DNA from 3 places in the Brenneria roseae subsp. americana genome. Region 1 is predicted to be linked to each of the others. Evidence: predicted binding sites of a transcription regulator. Region 1 holds the regulator's gene; each other region holds the start of a gene.
What was found. Region 1 encodes Fur, which represses iron uptake genes when iron is present. Its sites were predicted from a motif close to ATAATAATGAGAACNACTATCAA; they were not measured.
Positions count from the first base shown of each region.

Region 2: a site for Fur is predicted at 3,677-3,699, ahead of B4923_RS08505 (isochorismate synthase). Genes of this name have one in related genera too.
Region 3: a site for Fur is predicted at 2,717-2,739, ahead of sodA (superoxide dismutase [Mn]). Genes of this name have one in related genera too.

Region 1 is NZ_QDKJ01000004.1:317,201-323,220, reverse strand. It holds gene glnS (glutamine--tRNA ligase) at 1-1,375, shown strand, start outside; gene fur (ferric iron uptake transcriptional regulator) at 1,516-1,965, opposite strand; gene fldA (flavodoxin FldA) at 2,291-2,818, opposite strand; gene B4923_RS07345 (methyl-accepting chemotaxis protein) at 3,866-5,536, shown strand; gene ybfE (LexA regulated protein) at 5,593-5,874, opposite strand.
Region 2 is NZ_QDKJ01000005.1:241,042-247,061, forward strand. It holds gene fepG (iron-enterobactin ABC transporter permease) at 1-102, opposite strand, end outside; gene fepD (Fe(3+)-siderophore ABC transporter permease) at 99-1,163, opposite strand; gene entS (enterobactin transporter EntS) at 1,300-2,556, shown strand; gene fepB (Fe2+-enterobactin ABC transporter substrate-binding protein) at 2,553-3,566, opposite strand; gene B4923_RS08505 (isochorismate synthase) at 3,744-4,934, shown strand; gene B4923_RS08510 ((2,3-dihydroxybenzoyl)adenylate synthase) at 4,931-6,020, shown strand, end outside.
Region 3 is NZ_QDKJ01000007.1:98,688-104,707, reverse strand. It holds gene B4923_RS10685 (methyl-accepting chemotaxis protein) at 1-1,582, opposite strand, end outside; gene sodA (superoxide dismutase [Mn]) at 1,933-2,559, opposite strand; gene fdhD (formate dehydrogenase accessory sulfurtransferase FdhD) at 3,062-3,907, opposite strand; gene exaC (acetaldehyde dehydrogenase ExaC) at 4,171-5,706, shown strand; gene B4923_RS10660 (acyltransferase) at 5,902-6,020, shown strand, end outside.

The DNA of each region.
Region 1 (6,020 bases):
TGAGGTTCGCTATTCTTCCGACTATTTCGATCAGTTGCACCTGTATGCGGTTGAGTTGATTAGTAAAGGACTGGCATACGTTGATGAACTGACGCCGGAACAGATCCGGGAATACCGCGGTACGCTGACGTCGCCAGGGAAAAACAGCCCTTATCGCGATCGTACCGTACAGGAAAACCTCGCTCTGTTTGAAAAAATGCGTAACGGCGGTTTTGCTGAAGGAACCGCTTGTCTGCGTGCCAAGATTGATATGGCATCGTCATTTATCGTTATGCGCGACCCGGTTCTCTATCGTATCAAGTTCGCTGAGCATCATCAGACCGGCAACAAGTGGTGCATCTACCCGATGTATGACTTTACCCACTGCATTTCCGATGCGCTGGAAGGCGTGACGCACTCCCTGTGTACGTTGGAATTCCAGGATAATCGTCGTTTGTATGACTGGGTACTGGACAACATTACGGTTCCTTGCCATCCACGTCAGTATGAGTTTTCTCGCCTGAATCTTGAATATGCCATCATGTCCAAGCGCAAGTTGAATCTGCTGGTCGAGGAAAAGGTTGTCGAGGGATGGGACGATCCGCGTATGCCAACCATTTCTGGTTTGCGTCGTCGCGGTTATAGTGCGGCGTCTATCCGTGAGTTCTGTGTTCGCATCGGGATTACCAAGCAGGATAATAACGTCGAAATGGCGGCGTTGGAATCCTGTATCCGCGACGATCTGAACGAAAATGCGCCGCGTGCCATGGCGGTTCTGGATCCGGTGAAGCTGATTATTGAAAGCCTGCCTTCAGACCATGAAGAGTGGGTTACCATGCCAAATCATCCGAATAAGCCGGAGATGGGGACTCGCCAGGTCGCGTTCAGCCGTGAGATTTATATCGATCGCGCCGACTTCCGTGAAGAAGCCAACAAGCAATACAAACGTTTGGTGCTGGGTAAAGAAGTTCGCCTGCGTAATGCTTACGTGGTCAGAGCCGAACGTATCGAGAAAGACGAGCAGGGCACGATCACCGCTATTTATTGCAGCTACGATCCTGAAACGTTAAGTAAAGATCCGGCAGATGGCCGCAAAGTGAAAGGGGTGATTCATTGGGTGTCAGCAGCCCATGCGTTGCCGGCAGAATTCCGTCTGTATGATCGTTTGTTCAGCGTCGCGAACCCGGCCGCGGCGGAGGATTTCCTGTCCACCATTAACCCGGATTCACTGAAGATTACTTATGGATTTGTCGAAGCCAGCCTGGCGCAGGCTGAAGCAGAGAAGGCCTATCAGTTTGAACGAGAAGGTTATTTCTGCGCAGATCGTGTTTACTCCAGTGCAGAGCATCTGGTGTTTAACCGTACTGCCGGCTTGCGGGATACCTGGGTCGGCTAATGCCGAACAGAGTACCCGGTAATATAAAAATAAAACCGCCGAGGCGGTTTTATTTTATGACGGGCGATCCTGCCCGTCACCCTGCGGGCCGTCGCAGGCGACGTTAAAAGTCGCTCCGGCGGATTTTTTATGCGGTCGATTTATCTTCTTGCATCGTGCAGGGTTTCGTCTTCACGGCAATCCCCTGCGCTGCAATGGCCATACAGATACAAACTGTGGTTTGTCAGTTTGATACCATGTCTTTCTGCGATTTCGCGCTGACGCGCTTCAATATATTCATCGCGGAATTCAATGACTTTGCCACAATCCAGGCAAATCAGATGGTCATGATGATGTTGTTGAGTCAATTCAAAAACTGATTTACCACCTTCAAAATTATGGCGGGTGACAATACCAGCATCATCAAACTGATTAAGTACGCGATAAACGGTCGCCAGACCAATTTCTTCGCCCATATCAATCAGTTTTTTGTATAAATCTTCCGCACTGACGTGATGGCACTCTGGGTCCTGCAATACTTCCAGAATTTTCAGTCTTGGAAGAGTGACTTTCAGGCCGGCCTTCTTTAATGCGGTGTTATTGTCAGTCATGCGGATTTAGTCCTGTTGCTTACTTATATCAATGGAGGCTATCTAGCCTATGACATCGGTCGGCTCAAAAAATGTAATAGCGTCCCAATTATAGAACCGTGCATGCAAAATGGAAACCATGGAATGTTAACAATGTTGTCCCTACACCTATTATAGGTATTGACGCAATGTGTTGTTGATAAATGAAGAAACATTCATGCACGTACAAAACCGATGGGTTTATTGTACAGGTTTATGGCGGGAAGTTAAAAAAATGTGTCAATTATTATGAAAGGTTTTTCCTATTGATCTGACCCTGATCGTGCTATCAGGGCCAGAAACAATATTAACCAACCAGCTCTTTCAGGTTCAACTCTTCGCTGATCTGTTTAACCCAGGTCGTTACGCGTTCGCTGGTCAGTTCAGGTTGACGATCTTCGTCAATGGCCAGACCGATGAAATGGTTGTCATCCGCCAGACCTTTCGATGCTTCAAAGTAATAACCTTCTGTCGGCCAGTGCCCGACAATGGTCGCACCGCGTGGCTCGATGATGTCACGAATGGTGCCCATGGCATCGCAGAAGTATTCTGCATAATCTTCCTGATCGCCACAGCCAAACAGGGCAACCAGTTTGCCGGTGAAATCGATCTCTTCCAGCGTCGGGAAAAAGTCATCCCAGTCGCATTGGGCTTCACCATAATACCAGGTCGGAATACCCAACAGCAGGATATCGAAAGCTTCGAGATCTTCTTTACTGCTTTTGGCGATGTCATGAACTTCAGCAACGTCGGTGCCCAGCTGCTGTTGGATCGTCTTGGCAATGTTTTCAGTATTGCCAGTATCACTGCCAAAGAAAATGCCTATCAGTGCCATGAATTAAATAACCTCTTGATTCTTAATGGTATGGTGCCATGTCTCACCCACTTATCGGCTCATAATAACAGACACAACCTGCATGAGAAACTCGTATCGGTAAGGATACGTAAATTGGGTGAGGTTTTATCCACTTCGGTTTGGCGTTGGTTAACACACGCATATTCAAGGCAATCTGGTATGCGAGTGGCAATGTCAATCATGCTGCCATCGTCTTTAAACGAGGGGATGGTTGATGACGCACAGCGCGGTAAGGTTGTCACAGGCATGCGGAATTGGTTGAAGGAGGGAATGGGAAATATCAGGCGGTTATTTCTCATATCCACTTATTCTTTATCCTATTGAAATGTTAGCGTGCGAATGAAATATTAAAATCGGTGTGCTAAAAAATAAAATGTTATATTTTTTGCTTAAAGAATAATGAAATGCCATTTTGATTTTATCTTTTCGTCTTTTACGCTAATTTTGTCACGTTATCAGGTTACTAGCCGGACAATTTTCGGCAAATCATGAGATGTGTGTTGGATTTTTAAACAAATATCATCATGACGAAGATGATAAGCTATATGTAGTATGGCCGTATGAAATTGAAAAGTTTAAATTTTATCGGCAATCGGAATATTATCTTTCGGGGTATGGCCAGACACCTGAAAATCAACCTGACATCGGTGATCTGTGCTGTGCTTCGCCATGGTTGCCGCTCATTGTATCGTCGTACTGTCTGTGACCGGATTTTTTCATATGCTGCGGTTAGTGTCGCTAACCTTCTTCAGCGGCATTTACGATACTTAATATTCTTATATATCTGAAAATTTATGAAATTGTTCTCGGAATAGAACAATAAATTGAAGAAAGGTATCTCCAACGCTAAATATTCTCTGAATTTTGTCGATTAGTCAGCGTGGTCCCTTTTGTTTTCAACACAATGAAATTGAACATTGGGGGAGATGTAACATATTTCATGACATGGTTTTTTCTGAAAACTGTCTGTTGATTAACGATAAAAAGCCATCCTTGTTATTTTAATGCTTAGGTTTGGAGCAAGCTATGAGACTATTAAAAGATATCGCCATTAGAACGGCGATGCTGTGGGTGTTAGGCACCTTTTGCGTGTTATGGGGCGGTGTCTCTATCTATACCATGTTCTCTTTTAAAGAGATGACAGCGACATCCAAGACCAGCAGTTTGCTGGTGCAAAACACGAACTTTGTCAATCAAGGCAACGATCAGTATTTTCGTATGGTCACGCGTTTGGCGCGAGCGGTTGATTATCGCCGCAATGGCGATAATGATTCAGCGGATAAAGAGCAGGCATCCGCTTTGAACGCGTTGAATACTTTAAAATCTGATTTGATCGCGTTTAATGCCATCGATCATGCCGGTCTGGATGATGCGCTGGTGCAAGCGGTCAGCCGTGACTGGGGTAATCTGATTACACAGGGCGTTGATCCGCTATACCAAAAGGCGGCCGCCAATGCGTTGGATGATTATCAGGATCAGGCTAAAAACGTGGTTCCGCCGCTGAGCCGGCAGTTCGGCGCATCGCTGACCGCTTTCAGTAAAGCCAGCGCTGACAAGTTTGATGCGGCGGGGATTCGATTCGAACAGATTACCTCGATCGGTCAGAATATCTTGTTGACCGGTTTGGTGGTCGGTTTGATGATGCTGTTCCTGACCGACCGCTATCTGGTGATCTGTCTGACTCGTCCATTGAACGAGCTGCGCGACCATTTCAGCGTCATTGCTTCCGGCCAGCTAGGCAAGCCGATTATCGATTTTGGCCACAACTGCGTTGGTAAATTGTTTCCGCTATTGCGGGAAATGCAAACCAGTCTGGCGAATACCGTCAGCACAATCCGCAACAGTACAGACTCTATTTATCAGGGCGCATCAGAGATTGCGGCTGGCAATAACGATTTGTCATCACGTACGGAACAGCAGGCTTCCGCGCTGGAAGAAACCGCTGCCAGCATGGAGCAATTGACGGCAACAGTGAAGCAGAATGCGGAAAATGCCAACCATGCCAGCCAATTGGCGCTGCAAGCGTCAACAACCGCGAAAAAAGGTGGCGATATCGTTGAAAATGTGGTGAAAACCATGTCGGAAATCTCTGGCAGTTCGAGAAAGATTGCTGAGATTACCACCGTGATTAACGGCATTGCCTTCCAGACGAACATTCTTGCGCTTAACGCCGCGGTAGAAGCCGCACGAGCCGGTGAGCAGGGCCGTGGTTTTGCCGTGGTGGCAGGGGAAGTCCGCAGTCTTGCGCAGCGCAGTGCACAAGCCGCGAAGGAAATTGAAGGGCTGATTTCCGAATCGGTACGCTGTGTGGATACCGGGTCGAATCTGGTTGAAGATGCCGGTAACACCATGCATGAAATTGTGCGGGCGGTGACGAATGTAACAGACATCATGGGAGAAATTGCGTCTGCTTCGGAAGAGCAAAGCAAAGGCATTGCGCAGGTCGGTCAGGCGATCGCGGAGATGGACAGCGTGACTCAGCAGAATGCGGCGCTGGTGGAACAGGCCTCGACCGCTGCGCAATCCCTTGAGGAACAGGCGGCGCTGCTGAACCAGACGGTTTCTTTATTCCAGCTGTCTGAGCAACATCCACAGTCGCGGGCAGTGGCAAATTCAGCGCCGGCGCCAAAAGCGGTAGCCGCTACGTCTGTCAGAAAAGCGCTGCCACCCAGCCAGGATAATTGGGAAAAATTCTGAGTCTGGTTTTCCTCAGTGTCAGGGATGACACTGTACAAATTTCATAAATCGATATTTCAGGACGATTGGTCGGCCAACTGCGCCAACAGTATTTGCTCAATGAGTTCGCTACGGCTGATATTCCGTTGTTCCGCCAGACTATTCAGTATATCCACTGCCTCACTATTGATTTTTAATTCAATACGCCGCAATCCGCGAACTTTATCGCGTCGCAGCTGGTTACGCTTATTGATTCTTAGCTGTTCATCACGTGAAAGCGGATTGGTCTTCGGGCGGCCCGGGCGACGTTCATCTGCGAACAGATCCAGCGTGGTGCGATCCGTTTGTTCTTTTGCCATAGGTAATGATACTGCAAGGTATTCGGACCAAAACGCGCACATCCTACGTCCTTTATCTTTCATGAAACCGGCGATCTGGTTTGCCTGCATGATGAAATCTATGAGGTATATAACGCGTGCATTTTGATGATGTGGTTACAATGCCT
Region 2 (6,020 bases), on a different contig from region 1:
TGAAATCAGTGCGAGTACCGCCAGCATCAAGCAAAGCATCACCATGATGCCGCAATATCCGCGCCGCCGCAGAGCGCTTTGAGTCAGGCCGTGCCGCATCATCCGCTTTTGCCTCCATGTCGGCGTACCAGAGCAATTAATACCGGGGAGCCGATAAAGGCGGTGACAATGGAAACGCGTAATTCTCCGGGTACAATAACCCGTCCGATCATATCGGAAATCAACAACAGACAGGGCGTCAGGAGCAGTATCCAGGGCAGTATTTTTTTCTGATCCGGCCCGACCAGACGACGGGCGATATGCGGTACCATCAGACCGATAAACGCGATAGGGCCTACTGCGGCAGTGGCTGAGCCGCATAATAACGTGATGGCGATCAGACCGAGTATCTGGATCGTGGTTGTTCGTGTGCCTAACGCCTGTGCGATATCGTTTCCCATGTCCAGAACATTAAGGGCGCGAGCCAGCAATAACGCCAGCGTCAGCCCTGCCAACACCGGCGCCGCGATCACTTTTATAATGTGCATGCTGCGGATATCCAGAGTACCGGCTTCCCAGAAACGAACATGGTCATAGACCAGTGGGTCGAGCAGAGAGATGCCGGAGGTCATACCTGCCAGCACTGCGCCGAGCGCGACTCCTGCCAACGTTAAACGAACGGGACTGGGTTTTCCGCGCGTCTGGAACGCGATTAGCCACACTCCCAGGCTGGATAGTAATGCGCCGCCAAAGGCGAACCACAGATACTGTTCGGGCAGCGTGGCGCCAAAAAAAGCGATACCGATGACCACCGCGAAACTGGCGCCGGCATTAATGCCTAAAATGCCGGGGTCGGCCAATGGGTTGCGTGTCAGTGCCTGGATAAGCGCCCCGGATACGCCGAGCGCGGCGCCTGCCAGCAATCCGGCCAGCGTGCGCGGTAAACGGGCATCAAGGATAATCGTGCCGTCGGGATGGGAATTATCACCGCTCAATATGTTGATGATGTCGGTAAAGGGAATATTTTTGGCGCCGACGAATAAACTGAGCAGACAGCACAACATCAATAGCAGACTGACGATAGATAAACCGTAGCGCGAATTGCCCGCTATCGTTCCCTTTAAAGAGGCGCGGATCCGGTCTGCGTTATCCCTCTGCGGAAAATGAGTCTTATTGGAATGCATATGCAAATGATTATAATTATCAATATAATTTGATATTGATAATATTAACATGTCTTCATCAGGAACAAAACGCTGGGGTCGATGTCGTTAATTTTTCATTGACGCAATCGGAATGTACAACCGCCGGGGAAAAGCTATGGACAGACCTTCCATTTTGCTTAATTTCAGTTTGCTAAAAAATAACCGTGATTTTCGGGCGCTGTTTTGCGCGCGTTTTATCTCAGTGCTGGCGTTGGGGATGTTGACTGTGGCGGTGCCGGTGCAGATCCAGCAAATGACCGGTTCGACCCTTCAGATCGGGCTGGCGGTGGTGCTGGCTGGCGGCGGTATGTTTATCGGCCTGTTGCTGGGCGGCGTGATGGCGGATCGATATAATCGTCGTCATCTTATCCTGTTCGCCCGCGGCACCTGCGGTGTGGGATTCGCCGGTTTATTCCTGAATACGCTGGCGCCGGAACCTTCGCTACTCCTGCTATGGCTGCTTGCTATATGGGATGGCTTTTTCGGCGCGGTTGGGATGACGGCATTGATGGCCGCGACGCCGGCGCTGGTTGGGCGGGAAAACCTTGGTTCGGCAGGAGCCATCAGTATGCTGACAGTACGATTCGGCGCGGTGGTGTCTCCGGCCATTGCGGGGATGACTATCGCCTGGGGCGATGTGGGATGGAATTACGCGTTAGCCGCCGCCGGAACCTGGTTAACGCTGATCCCGCTAATACGTCTGCCTTCGATGCCCCCTCCGCCGCAGCCCAAGGAGCATCCAGGCCGCGCACTGCTGGCGGGAATGATTTTTTTAAAACAGAATCGGGTTATCGGCGCCGTTGTGTTGATGGGAATGCTGATCAGCCTGACCAGCGCCGTTCGGGTGTTGTTTCCGGCACTGGCTGTCCGCTGGCAGATTGATGCGTTGCATCTGGGCGTGATGTATTCGGCAATACCGTTGGGCGCGGCGTTGGGGGCTTTTACCAGCGGGCGGGTAGCTCAAACTCCGCGGCCCGGTAGATTAATGATCTTCACCGCGGTGGCGGGATTTTTAATCCTCAGTCTGTTCAGTTTGATGCCGTATTTTGTGTTATCGCTGTGCTGTCTGGCAATTTATGGTTATCTCAGCGCGATCAATTCGTTGTTGCAGTTCACTCTGGTGCAAAGTTTGACGCCAAATGCATTGTTGGGTCGTGTTAACGGGCTATGGACAGCGCAGGCCGTAACGGGAGATGCATTTGGCGCTTTGTTGCTTGGCGTCATGGGGACGCAATTGTCGCTACAAACCTCCGGTTTGTTGTTCGGTCTGAGCGCAGCCCTGGCTGGCATCACGCTGGCTACCTTGTCCGGGTCATTGCGGCGGCTTGAACATCCCACTCCGTCGCAACGGGCATCATCGGCGGGTGGTTAATGCGCGGCAAAATACTTTTCCAGCCGATCTAACATATTACTGGCGCTGTAATAGTCCAGACGAAAGGTATCGTTACCCATGGCGTAAACCTGTTTGTTTCTGACTGCCGGTAAATGGGCAACGAACGGGTTGGCGAGCAGTTGCCCGACGCTCTCCTCTTCCGTGGAAAACAGCAGATAGGTGTTACCGTTCAGCCCGTCGGCCAACTTCTCGCCGGATAATTGCACCAGATCCTTGCGCTTGCCCATACTGTAGTTGCCACGCACCTCGTCAGGTATCGCCGCAAGTTCGAAACCCAACTGTTGCAACAACTGGCCTTGCGCAGAGTCGGCGGTCCATAAATTGGCGCCTTTGCCGTCTTCCCGCCAGACAAAGGCGCTGACAGGTTGCGGAGGTAAATTCAAACGTTGCTTCACGGCGTTCAACTGGTTATCGAATTTCGCGATCACCGCCTCAGCCTGCTCTTCGTGTCCGGTCGCATAGCCCAACTGAAGAGCCAATTCCTGCCAGCTTTTATCATCATAATTGATCACCAATACCGGCGCGATAGCGCTAAGCTGCTGACGCAGCGTCAGGGCGGAGTCGCCTCCCGTGGCGGCGACCACAATCAGGTCCGGCGCTTCATTGGCGATCGCTTCGGCATTGGGTTTGGTTTCATAGATTTTTTTTACTTTACGCTCAAGGGCGATAGCGCTCCACTGTCGCAGGAATCCCTGACTATCCGAAATACGGCTGCCTGGGCTGGTGGCGGAACTGGCAATGACCGGCGCGTCAATCGCCAACAAGGTGCCGGTGACGGTGACGCTGGTGGAAACAATACGCTGCGGCTGTTCCTTAAGCGTGACGGTGCTGTCAAGGGTCTGAATCTGCCGCGGCCAGCCTTTGGATGTTATGTTGCCCTGTTCCGCCGCCACGCCGCTGTCGGTTTGTCCGTCGCAGGCGCTCAGTATCAATGCGAACAAGGGCAGCAACACACCGCGCCATGCCGGTAAATAAAATGCCGTTCTCATCACTTAAACCTCATTATCTATTAAACATAAAATGCGGGAACGTGAAGCGAGCTTTCCTATATTGACAATTATTGACAATGCAGAAACATCGTTCTAAGTTGTTACTTAAATTAATAATGATAATGGTTATCAAAATCATTATCATTCTTATAATATGGGAGGTTGCGAGTGTACCGTTTGATTAGGGACAATTTTACGCAAGAGGAGAGGGGCGTTTGGAAGCCAGATTCAGGATTCTTTTTCAGTTCGCTCTCCCGCAGCCTGTATACACAGGGTTGCTTTATGTCACTGGCGACCCCCGCCAGAGATGGCTTTAATACTTCTGGCGAATTTCAGCGAACCCTGCAACAAGCATTTGCGCGTGCCAGAGCGGAAGGTATTGCCGAACCTGTACTTGTCGGCGCCATCCCCTTTGATACCTCGCGTCCTTCGGCGCTGTTTATTCCCCAGCAAAGTCACTGGTTTTGCCGCGACGATTTTACCATGCCATCGCTCAATGATTGTCCTCCATTGGCGGATATTGTTACAACCCAACCACGGCCAGACAAGGATGTTTTTATCGATTTAGTGAGTCAGGCTGTGAATGCGACGCGAGAGGACAACATCACCAAAGTCGTGCTATCCCGCCTGCTGGATATCGAACTCAGCGCGCCGGTCGATCATCGGGTGCTGTTAGCGCGCTTGCTCGCTCGTGAACCTGACGCCTATCACTTTTATGTTCCGCTGGATGATGGCGCGTTGCTGGGCGCCAGTCCTGAGTTGTTGTTACGTAAGTCGGGCCGCCAGTTATATTCCAAACCGCTGGCAGGATCCGCCGCTCGGGCTATCGATTCGCAAGCGGATCGGCGCGTGGGGCAACAATTGCTGGATTCGGTAAAAGATAGTTATGAGCATCAGGTGGTGATTAACGAGATGCGCCGGGTACTGACGCCTTGCTGTCGCCAATTGCATGTACCTGAAACGCCGGAACTGCTTTCTACCGCCACATTGTGGCATTTGGCGAGCGCCATCAGCGGTGAAGCGGTTGCTGAAACTGACAGCGCATTGTCGTTGGCCTGTTTGCTTCATCCTACGCCGGCATTATGCGGTTACCCGACCGATACGGCTCGGCAACTCATCGCCAGCCTTGAACCCTTCGAACGCGGATTATTCGGCGGCATTGTCGGCTGGAGCGACGCGCAGGGCAACGGCGAATGGGTGGTGACGATTCGTTGCGGCGAGGTGCGTGGAAATAGCGTAACGCTGTTCGCCGGTGCCGGCATCGTGCCGGATTCTCAGCCGCTTTGCGAATGGAATGAAACCGGCGTGAAGCTGAGCACCATGCTGCGCGCCTTTGGCATGACGAATGATCAGGAGTGTGTCGCATGATCGTTGAGTTCAATCGCTGGCCTGCCGAGCAGGAGCAGCGCTACCGCGCATGCGGCTATTGGATCGATCGTCCGTTGTGCGACATTTTCCTGCGGCATAAAGACAGTGACGCGCTGGCGTTGATCGACGGCGAACGTCACTTCAGTTATCGCGAGTTAAACCAAAGCGTTAATCGGCTGGCTGGGGCGCTGGCGCGACAGGGTGTGCGACGCGGACAAACGGCTCTGGTGCAGCTAGGCAACATCGCCGAGTTTTACCTGACCTATTTCGCGTTGCTGCGTATTGGGGTGCTGCCGGTAAATGCCTTATTCAATCATCAGCGCAGTGAACTGAGCGCTTATGTGGAACAGATAACGCCAGCGCTGCTGATTGTCGATCGCAGTCATAATCTGTTTCATGACGACGCGTTCATTGATGAGTTACGGCGCATCAGCCCTGATTTACAGCATGTAATCCTGCGCGGTGAGGAAAATCCTGAATACGATTTGCAACAACTGCTACAGCAAACGGACAGCGATGACGCATGCTCGCCGACGCCGCCGGATGAGGTCGCTTTTTTCCAACTCTCCGGCGGCAGTACCGGCACGCCGAAGCTGATCCCGCGTACGCACAATGATTATTACTACAGCATCCGCGCCAGCGTGGATATCTGTCGTTTTGATGCGAATACCCGCTATCTGTGCGCTTTACCCGCCGCGCATAATTATCCGTTAAGTTCTCCGGGCGCGCTGGGGGTATTTTACGCGGGGGGAACGGTGGTGATGGCGACCGATCCCAGCGCCACCCACTGTTTTCCGTTGATCGAACGGCATCAGGTGAATGTGACTGCGCTGGTTCCGCCTGCGGTAACGCTATGGCTGGAAGCAGTTGCTCTGGCGGGACAACGTCATGCATTGCGGAGCCTGAAGCTTTTGCAGGTTGGCGGCGCACGGCTGAATGAAGCGTTGGCGCGACGCATTCCCCGCGAACTGGGGTGCCAGCTACAGCAGGTTTTCGGCATGGCGGAAGGGCTGGTGAACTACACCCGGCTGGACGACGACGATGAGCGTATTTTCACCACCCAGGGGTGCCCCATCAGCGTGGATG
Region 3 (6,020 bases), on a different contig from region 1:
TGCCTGCGTTGCTGACCAGCACGGCCCCCTGAGTCACCTGACGGACGGATTCGGCGATCAACCCTTCGATTTCTTTCGCGGCTTGCGAACTGCGTTGGGCCAGATTACGCACTTCGCTGGCCACCACGGCGAATCCCCGGCCCTGTTCGCCCGCGCGAGCGGCTTCTACCGCGGCATTCAGCGCCAGGATATTGGTCTGGAAGGCAATGCTGTTGATTACAGAGGTAATTTCTGCAATGCGTTTGGAGCTGTGCTCAATGTCATTCATGGTTTTCACCACGTTGTTGACTTGTTCACCGCCTTGTTTCGCGGTTTGAGACGCGCTGATGACCAGCTTATTGGCGTGGTGCGCGTTATCGGCGTTCTGTTTCACCGTGGCCGTCAACTCTTCCATACTGGCCGCCGTTTGCTCGACCGCCGCCGCCTGTTGCTCGGTGCGTGAAGACAGATCGGTATTACCCGCCACGATTTCGCCTGATGCGGTCGAGATCTGGCTGACGCCGATACGGATTTCATCGATCATGTTATGCAGATTGTCATTCATTTTCGCCATGCTGCTCATCAACTGGCCCAGTTCATCACGGCGAGCGGTCTTGATGGACATAGTGAGATCGCCGGTGGCGATGCGTTCGGCCATATCCAGCGTTTGATGCAGCGGCGTCGTAATTTGGCGGGAAATAAACCAGGAAATCAGCAGCCCAAGCACCAGCGTAATCAGCGTGGTGATGACCATTTGAATTTCGGAAGAACGAATATCCTGCTGAGTGGACTGTAGCTGGTTGTCGAGCAACGTTTCGATCGCGTCGTTCATCTGGTCGGCGATGGTTCCCATCTGCCGGGCTAACGCCACTTCTTCCTCATAGGCAGGCATATACGCCAACGCCCGTTCTTCATAAGTGTTCATGATGCTGAGTACCGGATTAAGAATTTCCTGTTGCTCAGCTGGCAGGTTTTGATACAGAGCGCTCAGCGTCTTTTGTGCATCATCGATCGCGTTCTTCAGATCGCTTTCCGCTTCTCTATCACGGGAAAGAAGAATGCCACGCACATGGTAGCGAATAGCGGTCAATTTCTGGTTGAGTTCGGAAAACTGTAGTTGAAGCGCAAAGTTATACTCATCAGCCTTTAACTGATCATCGAGTTGTTGTAAATATTTTCCTGCTTCCGAGAGGTTCCAGCTTTTGCGGATATCATCTTTTTTATTGATGGCCGCAATGTAGCTTTGCTGAATTTTCTGATATTCGGCAACGGCGGTGGTAATTTGAGAAAGCATCGCGGTGTCATTTCCCCACCAGTCCCATTGCTTTGACTCAGACACCAACTGATTCATGTTATTGATGTGAAGGATATTTTTTTGCATATCTTCAGACTGGTAACTGGCACTATATAGCGCCCGGTAATATTTGGCCTGATTGATTTCTTCACGGATATTGTTGCTTAAATTGGTTTTATCAATACTTTGCTTTAATTCCTCTATGTGTATGACGCCCGCGCCGGCAATGATCGCCGTCATTATTAAGATCAGAAAGAAACCTAATCCTAGTTTTTTACCTACTTTGATATTTTCGAATTTTATCGCCATTCCATTTCTTCCAATCTTTTATGATTTGAATTACCTACTCGGGTGACGCCTGCATTGCGAGTGGTATTGGCACCGTGAGATTGTCGTTTGCTGAAGGATATCTTCACAAAAATCACACGATGGAATTGCACATGAGTTATCGGCAACTTGTATGAAAACTTTATATATACGTGGCGATTAAATAGTTAAAGAAGTGGGAGATAAGAAAGGATTTGTGACGCCGGTAAATAAAAAACCGGAATAACAGTAAGTTATCCCGGTTTATGTCATCAATGGATGTTCCTTTTATCTTTCAGGTTGCCGCCTTCCTGCAACTCGAATTTACAGAATCCTTGATGTCGCGAAAAAGATTATTTTTTCGCTTGCGCAAAACGGCTTGCCGCTTCGTCCCAGTTCACCACGTTCCAGAATGCCTTGATGTAATCCGGACGGCGGTTCTGGTATTTCAGATAGTAAGCGTGTTCCCACACGTCCAGGCCAACGATTGGGTAGCCGGACGCGCCAGAAATCGCTTCACCCATCAGCGGGCTGTCCTGGTTTGCGGTAGAAACCACCGCCAGTTTGCCGTCATCTTTCAGCACCAGCCAGGCCCAGCCAGAACCGAAACGGGTTGCCGCCGCTTGCTCAAATTTTTCTTTGAAAGCGTCAACGCTGCCAAAATCGCGTTCGATTGCGGCTTTCAGGTCGCCAGCCAGTGTCGTACCCAGCTTCAGGCCCTTCCAGAACAGACTGTGGTTTGCGTGACCGCCCGCGTTGTTACGCAAAACGGTTTTTTTCTCTGCCGGCACTTTGTCCAACTGAGCGATCAGCGCTTCAGCTGACAGGCTGGCAAACTCAGGCAGAGATTCCAGCGCTGCATTTGCATTATTGACGTAAGTCTGGTGGTGTTTGGTGTGATGGATTTCCATCGTTTGCTTGTCGAAATGGGGTTCCAGCGCGTCATAAGCATAAGGCAGGGATGGCAGTGAATAACTCATGTTTAGCATCTCCATGGTTGTAGTACTGAAAGTGGTAGTACCGAAAAAGCGTTGTCGTACTGAAAAACACGATTTAAGTACGCCATATTCTCGTACCTATTACGGCGCCCTTTTTTGTTAGCACCGCGTAAGCATTACGTTCATTATAGTTAATTAAATGATATTGAAAATGATTATTCTCGCTCCGGCGTCAAAGGCGAGACGGTTTTAGCCCTGTATAACAGGCGCTTATGTCATTATTTCTCGGGTTAAAAACAAATTGGTCTATACCCGTCATACTTCAAGTTGCATGTGCGTTGGCTGCGCTCAGTCACCCGAATCACTTACCTGAATAAGCTCATCGGGATTAATGAGAGACATCCTGTCTCTCACTGAAGGCCAGCCGTTGGCTGTTCAAATTCGTTCCCGCCGAATTTGTCCTTCCCTTGCCGCCTTCCTGCAACTCGAATTATTTAGGGTATATACCCGTCATCGTTCAAGTCGCAGGTGCGTTTTTTATCTGTCATTCGCGCAACCGTTGAGGGTGGGTATAAATAGTGGAACGGCCCGGTCGACTGAAGCCTGCCAGCGTCAGGTTACAGCGTTCGGCAACCTCAACGGCCAGTGACGTGGCGGCGGACACCGCAAACAGGATCTCTACTCCGCACATGGCGGATTTCTGCACCATTTCATAACTCGCCCGGCTGGAAACCAGCACCGCTCCCTGCCGCCATGGTTGTTTTGCCCGCATGCCAAGCAGTTTATCCAACGCCACATGACGGCCAACGTCTTCACAGCCCCCTTGTAGCGTGCCATCCGGTGTAATCCAGGCGGCGGCATGCGTACAGCCGGTCAACTGCCCTATCTGCTGTACGTTTTTAAGCTGTGCCAGCGCGGTATCAAGGTGACTGAGCGAGAACGTTTGGGTAAACGGCAACGGTGCGACGGGTTTGCCAATTTCGGACAGCTGCTCCACGCCACAGACGCCGCAGCCTGTGCGTCCATCCATTGCCCGGCGGCGTGCTTTCAATCCGGCAAAACGACGGCTCGACAGTTCGATTTGCACTTCGATACCGTTGCACACCGGCAGAACGTCCATCCCATAGATATCTTGTGGCGACGCAATGATGCCTTCCGACAGAGAGAACCCCAGCGCGAACTGTTCCAAATCCTTCGGCGACGCCATCATGACAACATGTGAAATGCCGTTGTAAACCAGCGCGACCGGCACTTCTTCTGCCAGCCAATCGCTCTGCGTCAGTGACAGTGAGCTTTGATGGCGCACGGTGCGCGGCGATACACCGACAGGGACGGTAACCGCTGATGGATGGAGGTTTTTCACCTGACGTACCCGTAAGTTAGCAACCATAAACTATGGAGGGCATTATTTCACCACCGACTGATGGATGCGAGCTTTTCTCCCTGAACGGTGAGCGCCTCCGCAAGGTCATGTATGTTCATGGCGGTACAAATGATAAATTGTGCGTTAACTCGAAGAGTTATCATTCTCCTCGGTTTCTGCCTGTCGGAAACGTAAATCTCTGTGTACGCTTTATTCAACGAATTTCTTCATATTGCCTCTATTTTCACTGCGGCACGGCCGCGCATTTGGACAGCGAAAAGGAGACTGAAATGACACAAGACACCTCTACAGGCCGATTGACATCCGGCGAGTATGGTTCTCTCAATCTGAAAAAACGCTATGACAACTTTATCGGCGGCGCCTGGGTACCCCCTGACGGCGGTCAGTATTTTGTTAACCTGACGCCCATCACCGGTCAGCCTTTATGTGAAGTGGCCAGTTCGACCTCTCGTGACGTTGACTATGCGCTGGATGCTGCCCATAAGGCTAAAGTGGAATGGGGCGCAATGTCTGTGCAAGAGCGGTCGTTAATCCTCAACCGCATTGCTGACCGGATGGAGCAGAACCTTGACCTGCTGGCCAATGTGGAATCCTGGGATAATGGCAAACCCATTCGTGAAACCAGCGGTGCGGATGTCCCTCTGGCTATTGACCACTTTCGTTATTTTGCCGCCTGCATCCGTTCGCAGGAAGGCGCAATCAGTGAAATTGACGGCGATACCGTGGCCTACCATTTCCACGAGCCGCTCGGTGTGGTGGGGCAGATCATTCCCTGGAATTTCCCGCTGTTGATGGCCTGCTGGAAAATGGCGCCGGCGCTGGCCGCAGGAAACTGTATCGTGCTGAAACCGGCCAAGCTGACGCCGATGTCGGTGTTGATCCTGATGGAGCTGATTCAGGATATCCTGCCGCCGGGAGTGATTAACGTCGTTAACGGTTCAGGTAGTGAAATCGGTGAATATCTGGCGACCTCGAAGCGTATCGCCAAAGTGGCGTTTACCGGATCAACAGAAGTGGGCCAGCAAATCATGGGCTATGCCGCGCAGAACGTGACGCCGGTGACGCTGGAACTGGGAGGCAAATCGCCGAATATTTTCTTTGCTGATGTGATGGATAAAGAGGACAGCTTTTTTGACAAAGTGCTGGAAGGGTTCACGCTGTTTGCCTTCAATCAGGGGGAAGTCTGTACCTGTCCGAGCCGGGCGCTGGTGCAGGAATCGATTTACGATCGCTTTATGGAGCGCGCGATCAAGCGCGTCGAATCTATCCGCGTCGGTCATCCGCTGGACAGCAAAACCATGATGGGGGCGCAGGTATCTTCCGGTCAGTTGGATACCATTCTGAACTATATCGACATCGGCAAGAAAGAGGGGGCCCGCGTTCTGACGGGCGGTCGCCGTAAAGAGATGCCGGGGGATCTGGCTCAGGGTTATTATCTGGAGCCCACCATTCTGTTTGGTAAAAACAGCATGCGCGTTTTCCAGGAGGAAATCTTCGGACCCGTGCTGGCGGTGACGACCTTTAAAACGATGGAGGATGCGTTGGAGATTGCCAACGACACCGAATATGGATTAGGCGCGGGCGTGTGGAGCCGCAACGGTAATATTGCGTATCGCATGGGGCGTGGCATCCAGGCCGGACGCGTCTGGACCAACTGTTATCACGCTTACCCGGCCCACGCGGCGTTTGGCGGCTACAAACAATCGGGTATTGGACGTGAAAACCACAAAATGATGCTGGAACATTATCAACAGACCAAATGCCTGCTGGTAAGCTATTCCGACAAACCTTTGGGCTTGTTCTGATATCCGTTCCTTACCCCGTTCGGACTTGCTCCCTCCTCTGTGAAGGGGAGGGTTGGGGTTAATATTTGTAAACCCCCACCCAACCTCTCCCGGTCTGGGGGAGTAGCTTCTCTCGGATTAACCCGATTGTTGATTGTGTCAACATGGAACAAGCACTACTCTGTTGAATAGGCATCATATTTTAAGAGGCTGTGCATGACCGACAAGATCGGCTGGATTGATAATTTACGGGCAGTGGCCTGTATGATGGTCGTTCTCATTCACAGCACAACGTACCCGATTACCGCAGGGGGAACACCGGGTGAAGCGCATTG